DNA from 2 places in the Weizmannia sp. FSL K6-3076 genome. Region 2 is predicted to be linked to the other one. Evidence: a T-box and tRNA genes for the amino acid it is inferred to sense, from the RefSeq annotation. Region 2 holds a T-box; the other holds one or more tRNA genes.
The links. A T-box is a leader RNA that pairs with one kind of tRNA and senses whether it is charged. The one in region 2 lies ahead of leuS (leucine--tRNA ligase), so its partner is inferred to be a tRNA-Leu.
Positions count from the first base shown of each region.

Region 1: it has a tRNA-Leu gene. The T-box ahead of leuS (leucine--tRNA ligase) is inferred to sense a tRNA for this amino acid. The anticodon was not compared.

Region 1 covers NZ_JBBOWU010000001.1:2,545,687-2,550,115, forward strand. The annotation lists gene NSS95_RS12195 (DMT family transporter) at 1-186, opposite strand, end outside; gene NSS95_RS12200 (zinc-dependent alcohol dehydrogenase family protein) at 597-1,724, opposite strand; tRNA gene NSS95_RS12205 (tRNA-Leu) at 2,112-2,193, opposite strand; gene NSS95_RS12210 (LLM class flavin-dependent oxidoreductase) at 2,311-3,330, opposite strand; gene NSS95_RS12215 (hypothetical protein) at 3,470-3,622, shown strand; gene NSS95_RS12220 (DUF421 domain-containing protein) at 3,705-4,169, shown strand; tRNA gene NSS95_RS12225 (tRNA-Leu) at 4,412-4,429, opposite strand, start outside.
Region 2 covers NZ_JBBOWU010000001.1:2,254,397-2,258,825, forward strand. The annotation lists gene leuS (leucine--tRNA ligase) at 1-2,083, opposite strand, end outside; T-box leader at 2,152-2,357, opposite strand; gene NSS95_RS10735 (MDR family MFS transporter) at 2,412-3,599, opposite strand; gene NSS95_RS10740 (YtzC family protein) at 3,946-4,221, opposite strand.

The sequences.
Region 1 (4,429 bases), 290 kb from region 2:
TATACTCCAGCGCTCTTTTTTGTACTGGCCGGTCGCAAGCCAGTAAACGGCTAAGATCGCTGAAGCACTCACACAGCGGACGAAAACGAGTTCCAGTGCGGGCAGGCCCGTATACTTAGAGAAAAATCCGATTGAACCAAAAATCACCATGGAGATGCTTAGTTTTAAAAATGCCGGTTTATTCATGAAAGTAATCCTTCTTTTATGTATAAAGTCGTATTTTCAGTATAATTTGTATTGAAAAAATTGTAAATAAAAGGCCTGGCACTTTGCGTGGCGCCAAGCCTTTTGTAGACCACGTATACGACCCTGCCGCCATCCTCCTCAAAGCGGATGCTGACGGAATCCTATATTTCTCCTCAAACCATTTGCGAATCGCTGGATTCAGTCAGGAAATCAAAATTTTTGCCGTTTTATAAAATGAACAAAATATTCCAGCCCTGTTATCTGCTGTACCAAGTCGTCATCATGCAAATGGGTGCTCGGACTTGATGTAAATACTTAAGTTCATTTCTAGTTGCTTGATCTCTTCTTTATTGTGTTTTAACATGGCTGCCACTTTATCGGCACGGGGCACCTTTTTTGGCAATCATCTTTTAGTCGAACCGAATCATGATTCTAGATGAATCCCCTTTAGCCAATTTGTCGAAACTCTCATTTATCTCATCCAAAGAAATGACATCACTTACCAATTCATCCACTGGCAAGCGGCCGTTTTTAAAAAGCCGGATATAATTTGGAATATCCCTTTCTGGAACACAGCTACCGATATAGGAACCTTTTAGCGTCCGTTCCTCAGCCGTCAGCGTTACATAAGGGAAAGAAAAATGATGTTTTGGATCCGGTAGTCCTGTCGTAACGGTTGTGCCACCGCGCTTGGTGATGGCGTATGCCGTTTCCATCGCCGGGACTGCACCTACCGTCTCAAAAACAGTATCCAGTCCCCCGCCAGTTGCTTCACGTATTTTCTCAACAACATCTGGATCTTTGGAATCAAATACATCTGTTGCTCCAAACCTTTTTGCCAACGCAAATTTATTTTCATTGACATCTACTGCTACTACACGGCTCGCCCCTGCTGATACAGCCCCGATTAATGCGCTTAATCCGACGCCGCCCAAACCGACAACCGCAACTGTGCTGCCCAACTTAATCCGGGCTGTATTCACGACTGCCCCGACCCCCGTAATGACAGCGCATCCAAAAAGGGCAAGCTTTTCAAACGGAACGTCTTTTTCAATTTTAATCAAAGAACGACGGGACACAACAGCATATTCTGAAAAAGCGGATACGCCGAGATGGTGCATGATGTCTTCACCATTTGCATGCAGCCGGATGCCGCCTCCTGGTAAAGTACCTGCCGCGTTTGAAGCCGCACCCGTTTCGCATAATGCAGGGCGTCCCTCCTTGCACGGCAGGCATTCGCCACAGCTTGGTACAAACACACAAACAACATGGTCACCCGGCGCAAGATCCGTCACACCTTCACCGGTTTTCACCACTTCACCGGCAGCCTCATGCCCAAGAGCCATCGGTAAAGGCCGGGGTCTGCTGCCATTTATAACAGACAAATCCGAGTGGCACAAACTGGCCGCCTTCATCTTGACAAGCACTTCTCCTTGTTGCGGTTCATCGAGTTCCAATGTTTCAATTTTAATCGGTTTGCTTGCTGCATATGGCATAGCAGCACCTGATTCCCGTAGTACAGCAGCTCTGATCTTCACTCTCACCCATCTCCTCTGAAATTCGTTATGTATCAGCGCACTTGAACGGTTTTCAAAGCCTACGAATATCACTTATATGCTTTGTTTTCGGCGAATTGGGATTGCTGAACAAATCTGGAACGCCCGGAACTAGCTGATATGCTTCATAGCCTTGATAAGTATAGTGATTTGTGTTTAGATTCGCTATTATTAAATTCTTTATTTTATTTTACGACTGAATAATGAAAAAAACAAATAAGCAGCCTTTAGTAAATGCAAACCGAAATTCATCCCTTTCCTTCTGCCCTTCACCGATTGAAGAGAGTGACTTCTGCCGGAAAATGAAAAAACGCTCCTTACTAGATTATAAGGAACGTTTTACCGAAAAACTGAAATGTGATCTTTTGATACCGGTGGTCGGGGTCGAACCGACACTCCCGAAGGAACACGATTTTGAGTCGTGCGCGTCTGCCAATTCCGCCACACCGGCATGATCCTATGAATCGCAAACAAAGCTGTTTGTTATGTCACTTTTATAATTATATCCAGATCGTAAAAAATGTCAATAACCATTTTGCGAAAAAGGGAAGCAAAACAGCTCCCCTATTCACGCATGATCTTCCTTCAGTTCACTTAGGATCTCATAAGACCGCAGCCGCTCTTCATGGTTGTAAATATGCGATACAAACATCAACTCATCGACCTGTGTATCATCCAAAAATTCTTCCATTTTCTCTTTGATTGTCTGTTTTGAACCGATAAAAGCATATTCAAGCTGACGCAATGCCGCTTCTTTTTCAAACGGAGTCCAAATCCCGTTCATGCTATCGACAGGCGGCTGCAGCGTCTGCGATTTTCCACGGATAACGCCGAGGAAAAACTGGTACAGGCTTGTTGCGATCCTTTCTGCTTCTGCATCTGTGTCAGCTGCTACGCCATTCACACACGCAATCACATATGGCTTTTGCAAATACTTGGACGGTTTGAAGTTCTCCCGATAAAGGTATAAAGCATCAAACAATTGCGCTGGTGCAAAATGGCTTGCAAACGAAAACGGCAGGCCGAGCCTGGCAGCAAGTGTGGCACTGTATGTACTTGACCCAAGAAGCCAAACCGGAACATCCACCCCTTCTGCCACGACGGCCCGTGCATACGTCCTGCGTTCTTTATCCGAGAGAAAATAGTTCATCAGTTCTTGGACATTATCCGGAAAATCCATTTCCCCGCCCCTTAAATTCCTTCTGAGCGCCGCAGCTGTCAATTGGTCTGTACCCGGCGCACGGCCAAGGCCGAGATCAATTCTGCCTGGATAGATGGAACCCAGTGTTCCAAACTGCTCAGCCACGACAAGCGGTGCATGATTTGGAAGCATCACACCGCCAGACCCGACACGGATGGTTTTCGTCCCTGCCGCTATATACCCGACTAAAACAGCCGTTGCAGAGCTGGCTACTCCCACCATATTATGGTGCTCCGCGAGCCAGTATCGTTTGTAGCCCCAATTTTCAACATGCTGTGCGAGGCTTAGGCTATTTTTAAACGAATCTGCCGGTGTCTTTCCAGATAAAACGGGGATCAAATCTAAAACCGAAAATGCAACGTCATTCAACTTTTTTTGACTACCCATTGTCCGCTTCCTTTCCTTCTACTCGTGAAGATAGATCTATTGTAAAATAACAGATTCCCAAAACAAAATGATTTGCCTAACCTGTCCGGTGTATCCCAATGATGAGAACGTTCGTTTACGACACTGATTTTAAGGGAAAATGCAATTAAAAAATCCTTATGAACGATCGGGGCGTGGATTTTCTTCCGATACAGGTTTTCTTTTTCCTATAGAAGCAGCAGAAAGAGCATTGGTATCCAAACTGCATGAAGTTGGCGAAGTGAAAAATAGAATGCTTGCTGAAGCAGTATAAACAGTTGGATTAAGCGTTGGAAAGCCCCGTAAAAGTGAGCATTCGAGAGAAAACTGAACGTCATTGAAGGAGGGGTTTAGCGATGCAAATTGGCATGGACTTATTAAAATTGATCATGGGCTTTCTTGCGCTCATTTTTTGTCTAAAATGTACTGGCGCCAAAAGCATTTCAAACCTTACGCCAATCGACTTCATCTGGAGCATTATGCTGTCTGAAATCGTCGGCAACGGCCTTTATGACCCAAGTGTAAAATGGTACTACATTCTTGCGATGCTTTCTGTTTGGGTCATCATTAAAATCATTTTTGACATCCTCATTTACCGCTATGATAAACTGGAAAAATTCCTTATCGGGGATAAAACGCTGATGATCGATAAGGGAAAAATTAACAAAGTCGTACTGAAAAAAAATAAAATTGATATGAACCAACTGACGGAGTTATTGAGAAAGCAAGGTGTATTTTCACTTGATGAAATTGACCAGGCTTATCTTGAAAAAGATGGGACGGTTACGGTGAAAAAAAGAAAAGACAACCCTAGTAAATAGTAGGCTGCCCAGCTCTTGTTCTCATTATAAATAGAAAATTTAAGATAGTATTTTCAAACATTTCTTATAAGATCAATTCCCTTTTTGTACAAGTTAAATTGCTGTAGATACCCACAAGTGTACGTTTTCAAGCAGCCACTTAAATTGGGCTCGGCTTCAATAATATAATTGCAATAAAAAAACGCTTCTCTTTATCTTGAGAAGCGTTCCGTTTGGCATCAGCTTTCAATGTGATGCTGTTATACCGGTGGTCGGGGTCG
Region 2 (4,429 bases):
TCGGTATCACTTCCGCTTTATAGGCATCGTTTATAAACACCATTAATTGCGAAATGGCCGTGTTAAAATGAAGGGCATCGATATCTTCCGTCACTTTTTTGACCGTCAGATGATACGTTTTTTCAAGTGCCGGATTGGCCTTGTCCTGAATTTTTTCTGACAGGCTGCCGTCTTCATTCACAAACAGGCGCCAAATCCGGTCAAGGAAGCGGCGGGAACCGTCAAGGCCGTTCGTCGACCACGGAATCGATGCATCCAAAGGGCCCATGAACATTTCGTACAGCCGGAGCGTATCGGCCCCGTGCGACTCGAGAATGTCATCCGGATTAACGACATTGCCGCGCGATTTGCTCATTTTTTCATGGTTCGCGCCCAAGATCATGCCTTGGTTGAACAATCTTTGGAATGGTTCTTTCGTTGACACCACCCCGATATCGTACAAAAATTTATGCCAGAAGCGGGCATACAGCAAGTGCAGCACCGCATGCTCGGTTCCGCCGATGTAAAGGTCAACCGGCAGCCATTTTTTCAGCTTTTCCGGATCGGCAATCGCTTTATGATTTTTCGGATCGATGAAACGGAGGAAGTACCAGCAGCTTCCCGCCCATTGCGGCATCGTGTTTGTTTCGCGCCGGCCTTTTTTCCCTGTTTTCGGATCGACAACATTGACCCAGTCTTCCACATTCGCAAGCGGTGATTCACCTGTTCCGCTCGGTTTGATTTCCTTCATTTTCGGCAGCATGAGTGGCAGCTCTTCTTCCGGCACGGCCGTTATGGTCCCGTCTTCCCAGTGGATGACCGGAATCGGCTCGCCCCAGTAACGTTGGCGGCTGAACAGCCAGTCACGCAGGCGATATGTCACTTTCTTCTGTCCGATCCCTTTTTCTTCAAGCCACTCGATCATGCGTTTAATCGCTGTCTGTTTATCCAGCCCGTTTAAAAATCCGGAATGGACGTGTTCACCGTCACCGGTATAGGCTTCTTTTTCAACGTTGCCGCCTGCGACGACTTCTTTAATCGGCAAATCGAATTTGCGGGCAAATTCATAGTCGCGTTCGTCATGGGCCGGCACCGCCATGATTGCGCCTGTCCCGTAGCTCATTAATACATAATCGGCAATCCAAATTGGCATTTTTTCGCCGTTCGCCGGGTTCACGGCATACGCCCCCGTAAATACGCCGGTTTTGTCTTTCGCAAGGTCCGTCCGTTCGAGGTCGCTTTTTAATTGCACCTCGGCAATGTAAGCCTGAACTGCATCGGCCTGCTCAGCTGTTTTGATTTTATCCACAAGCGGGTGTTCCGGCGCAAGCACGGCGTAGGTCGCCCCGAACAGCGTATCCGGGCGGGTCGTGAAAACGGTAAACGTTTCATTTGTGCCTTCAACCTGGAATGTCACTTCTGCCCCTTCCGAACGGCCAATCCAGTTGCGCTGCATATCCTTAATGTTTTCCGGCCAATCCAGCTCCTCAAGGTCTTCAAGAAGGCGGTCTGCATAGGCGGTAATTTTCAACATCCACTGGCGCATCGGTTTGCGGATGACCGGATGCCCGCCGCGTTCGCTCTTGCCGTCAATGACTTCTTCGTTTGCCAGCACGGTTCCGAGCGCAGGGCACCAGTTGACTGGCACTTCATCAATATAAGCCAGCCCCTTTTTCCACAGCTGCAGAAAAATCCACTGCGTCCATTTATAATATTCCGGATCAGATGTGTTGATTTCCCTATCCCAATCATAAGAAAACCCGATCGATTTCATCTGGCGGCGGAACGTATTGATATTTTGAATTGTGAAAACAGCCGGATCATTGCCGGTATCAATCGCATACTGCTCAGCTGGAAGCCCGAATGCATCCCACCCCATCGGATGGAGGACATTATATCCTTGCATCCGTTTCGTCCGCGACACGATGTCGGTCGCCGTATAGCCTTCCGGGTGCCCGACGTGAAGGCCTGCCCCCGACGGATACGGAAACATATCCAGGCAATAAAATTTCGGTTTATTTTCGTCTTCACCGGTACGGAACGTGTGATGCTCTTCCCAGTACTGCTGCCATTTCTTTTCGATTTTCCGGTGGTCAAAACTCATGACAGACTCCTCCTTTTTTATGTATCGACATTGACAATATAGGACGCAAAAAACCTCCCATCCCAAGAAAAAGGGACGAGAGGGTTCTCCCGCGGTACCACCCAAATTAGTGCAAGCACTCACTTTAAGTCCTTAACGCGGAATACGGCAAATACTAAAACGGGTCATATTTGCAACTCAAAGGCGAGTTCACGGGGTTCTCTGATTGGCTTGCACCTTCCGCCAATTCTCTTGTTTCAGCGCCGCCGTTACTACTCCTTGTCAACGTTCTTCTATCATTTATTCAATTTATAACCTATTTTACAGAAATTCATTCCCAGTTTCAATATTATTTTCCTGTTGCCCCAGAATGTGATTTTTCCACGAGTGGGCGGTCATACAGCAAGGCCAATAAAAGGGAAATAGCGAGAAAAATAATGAGCAATCCGAACAATGCCTTCATGCCGAATGCATCTGCGACAAACCCGCCAACAACAGGGCCAATCATTCTGCCGCATGTTGCGACACTGTTGATGATGCCCTGGTAAAACCCTTCCCGCCCTTTCGGCGAAAGCGTATTGGCAACTGCGGGCACAGCCGGCCAGACAAGCATTTCCCCAACCGTTAAAATGCCCATTGCCACTAAAAAACCGGCAAAATGCCCGGCAAAGGCAACGACAGCGAATGACAGCATAAAAATGGCCGTCCCAACAACAATTTGCTGTTTGACTTCCGGCAAGAACCGCTTTAAAAACGGCAAAAGGAGCGGCTGGCCGAGCACGATGATCGCGCCGTTCAACGTCCAAAGAAAGCTGTATTTGTTCAGCGAGATATGAAGCGTCTGCGTATAAGTGGAAATCGTGGCCGTCCATTGCGTGTACGCCGTCCATGCCAGGAAATAAGCAAAGCATAACAGGATGAGTGATGCCACTTGCGCCCGCCCTGCACGTTTGGCAGAAACAGCGGCTGTTCCCGCATACCCGGCATGTTTTTCGGCAATATTCCGGTAGCCGAAGATGGCAATCGCCATAAAAACGAGAAAAAGTGCAAGATTCGCTGCAAAAATAAGGTCAATGGAATAAGAAGCAATCACGCCGCCCAGCGCGGCACCGAGTGCAACCCCGATGTTGTTGGCGACATAGATGGCATTGAACGCTTTTCTCCCTCCGCCTTTCCAAGCCGCGCCCGCCATTGCAAGGATCGCCGGGCCGATCATGCCGGAACCGAGCCCGATGGCACCAAGGAAAAATACGTAATCCGGCCAAGCGTGGTTCCATGTCAAGCCGGCAAGCGCCACGGCAGAGATCAGACCGCCCAGCAGTACGGAACGGTAACCCCCGATTTTATCATGCAAATAGCCGCCCAAAAGACTGCCGATGACGCTTGTAAAATTATTCAGCATGAGCACGAGACCGGCGATAAACAGCGATTTGCCGAGATGATCGTGAATATAGATTGAATTTAACGGCCATAAAAAAGAAGCGCCAGTCATGTTGACAGCCATGCCAATGACAAGCAGCCACACAGTTTTTGGCAAAATGAATGCCCCCCTGCTAATGAATCGATCAAAGGAAATTGTAGGGGTTTTTCCCGGCAGTTACAAGCATTCTTGCAAAATATAAATATTATGGCAATTCCCCGTCCTCTGCTTGATCCAACATTTGCATTAAAAACGGGATAAGGCCCGTGCCCTATCCCGCTTTCATGAATCCGGCCGGCTTTTCTTGTTGTTTTTCCTAAATTTTCCGTGCCGAAACCGCTCCTACATGCCCGTTGTTCCCGCCGGATTTTTCGCCGTGATGTTTGCCTGGCTTTTCCGTTTTCCTCATTTGCTTATCGACAATTTTGGCCCCAGTTAAGCTTCGTTTTTCCGGCTTACCTAATTACATGGTCGGTTCATGTTCCTGTAAAATCATCTCGTTTTGCAGCTGCTGAATCACAAGGCGCATACGGTGGAGGCGCTCACGCTGCTGGGAGTTGGCACTGATCGCCAATTTGCAAAGTTCATTATAGGCTTCTTCCAGCTCTGTTAACGGTTCCGAAAAATCATAATAGCCGTAGTTTTCCTGGCGGTTGCCTTCCGCAAATTGCTCACGCGCCGATTGAACGGTTTGCTCGCAACGGTTGATACAATTTTCGACTGCTTCCCGTGTGGCCATCACGATTCCCCCCTTTATGCTTTGAAGCGTGCAGGCTTCATTTGTATAATGCCCCGTGCAGAAAAAATGTTTCCCCAGCGCATTGGGAGTTTCTTCCCGACAGCTCGATTTAGAATCCGAGCCGCCTTTGCACCCGCACCCGTTCATGGTAAAATTCAAAAGGAGTGCGCTGCATAAAGACGGTTTTTTACCATTTTGGGGCGCGAGC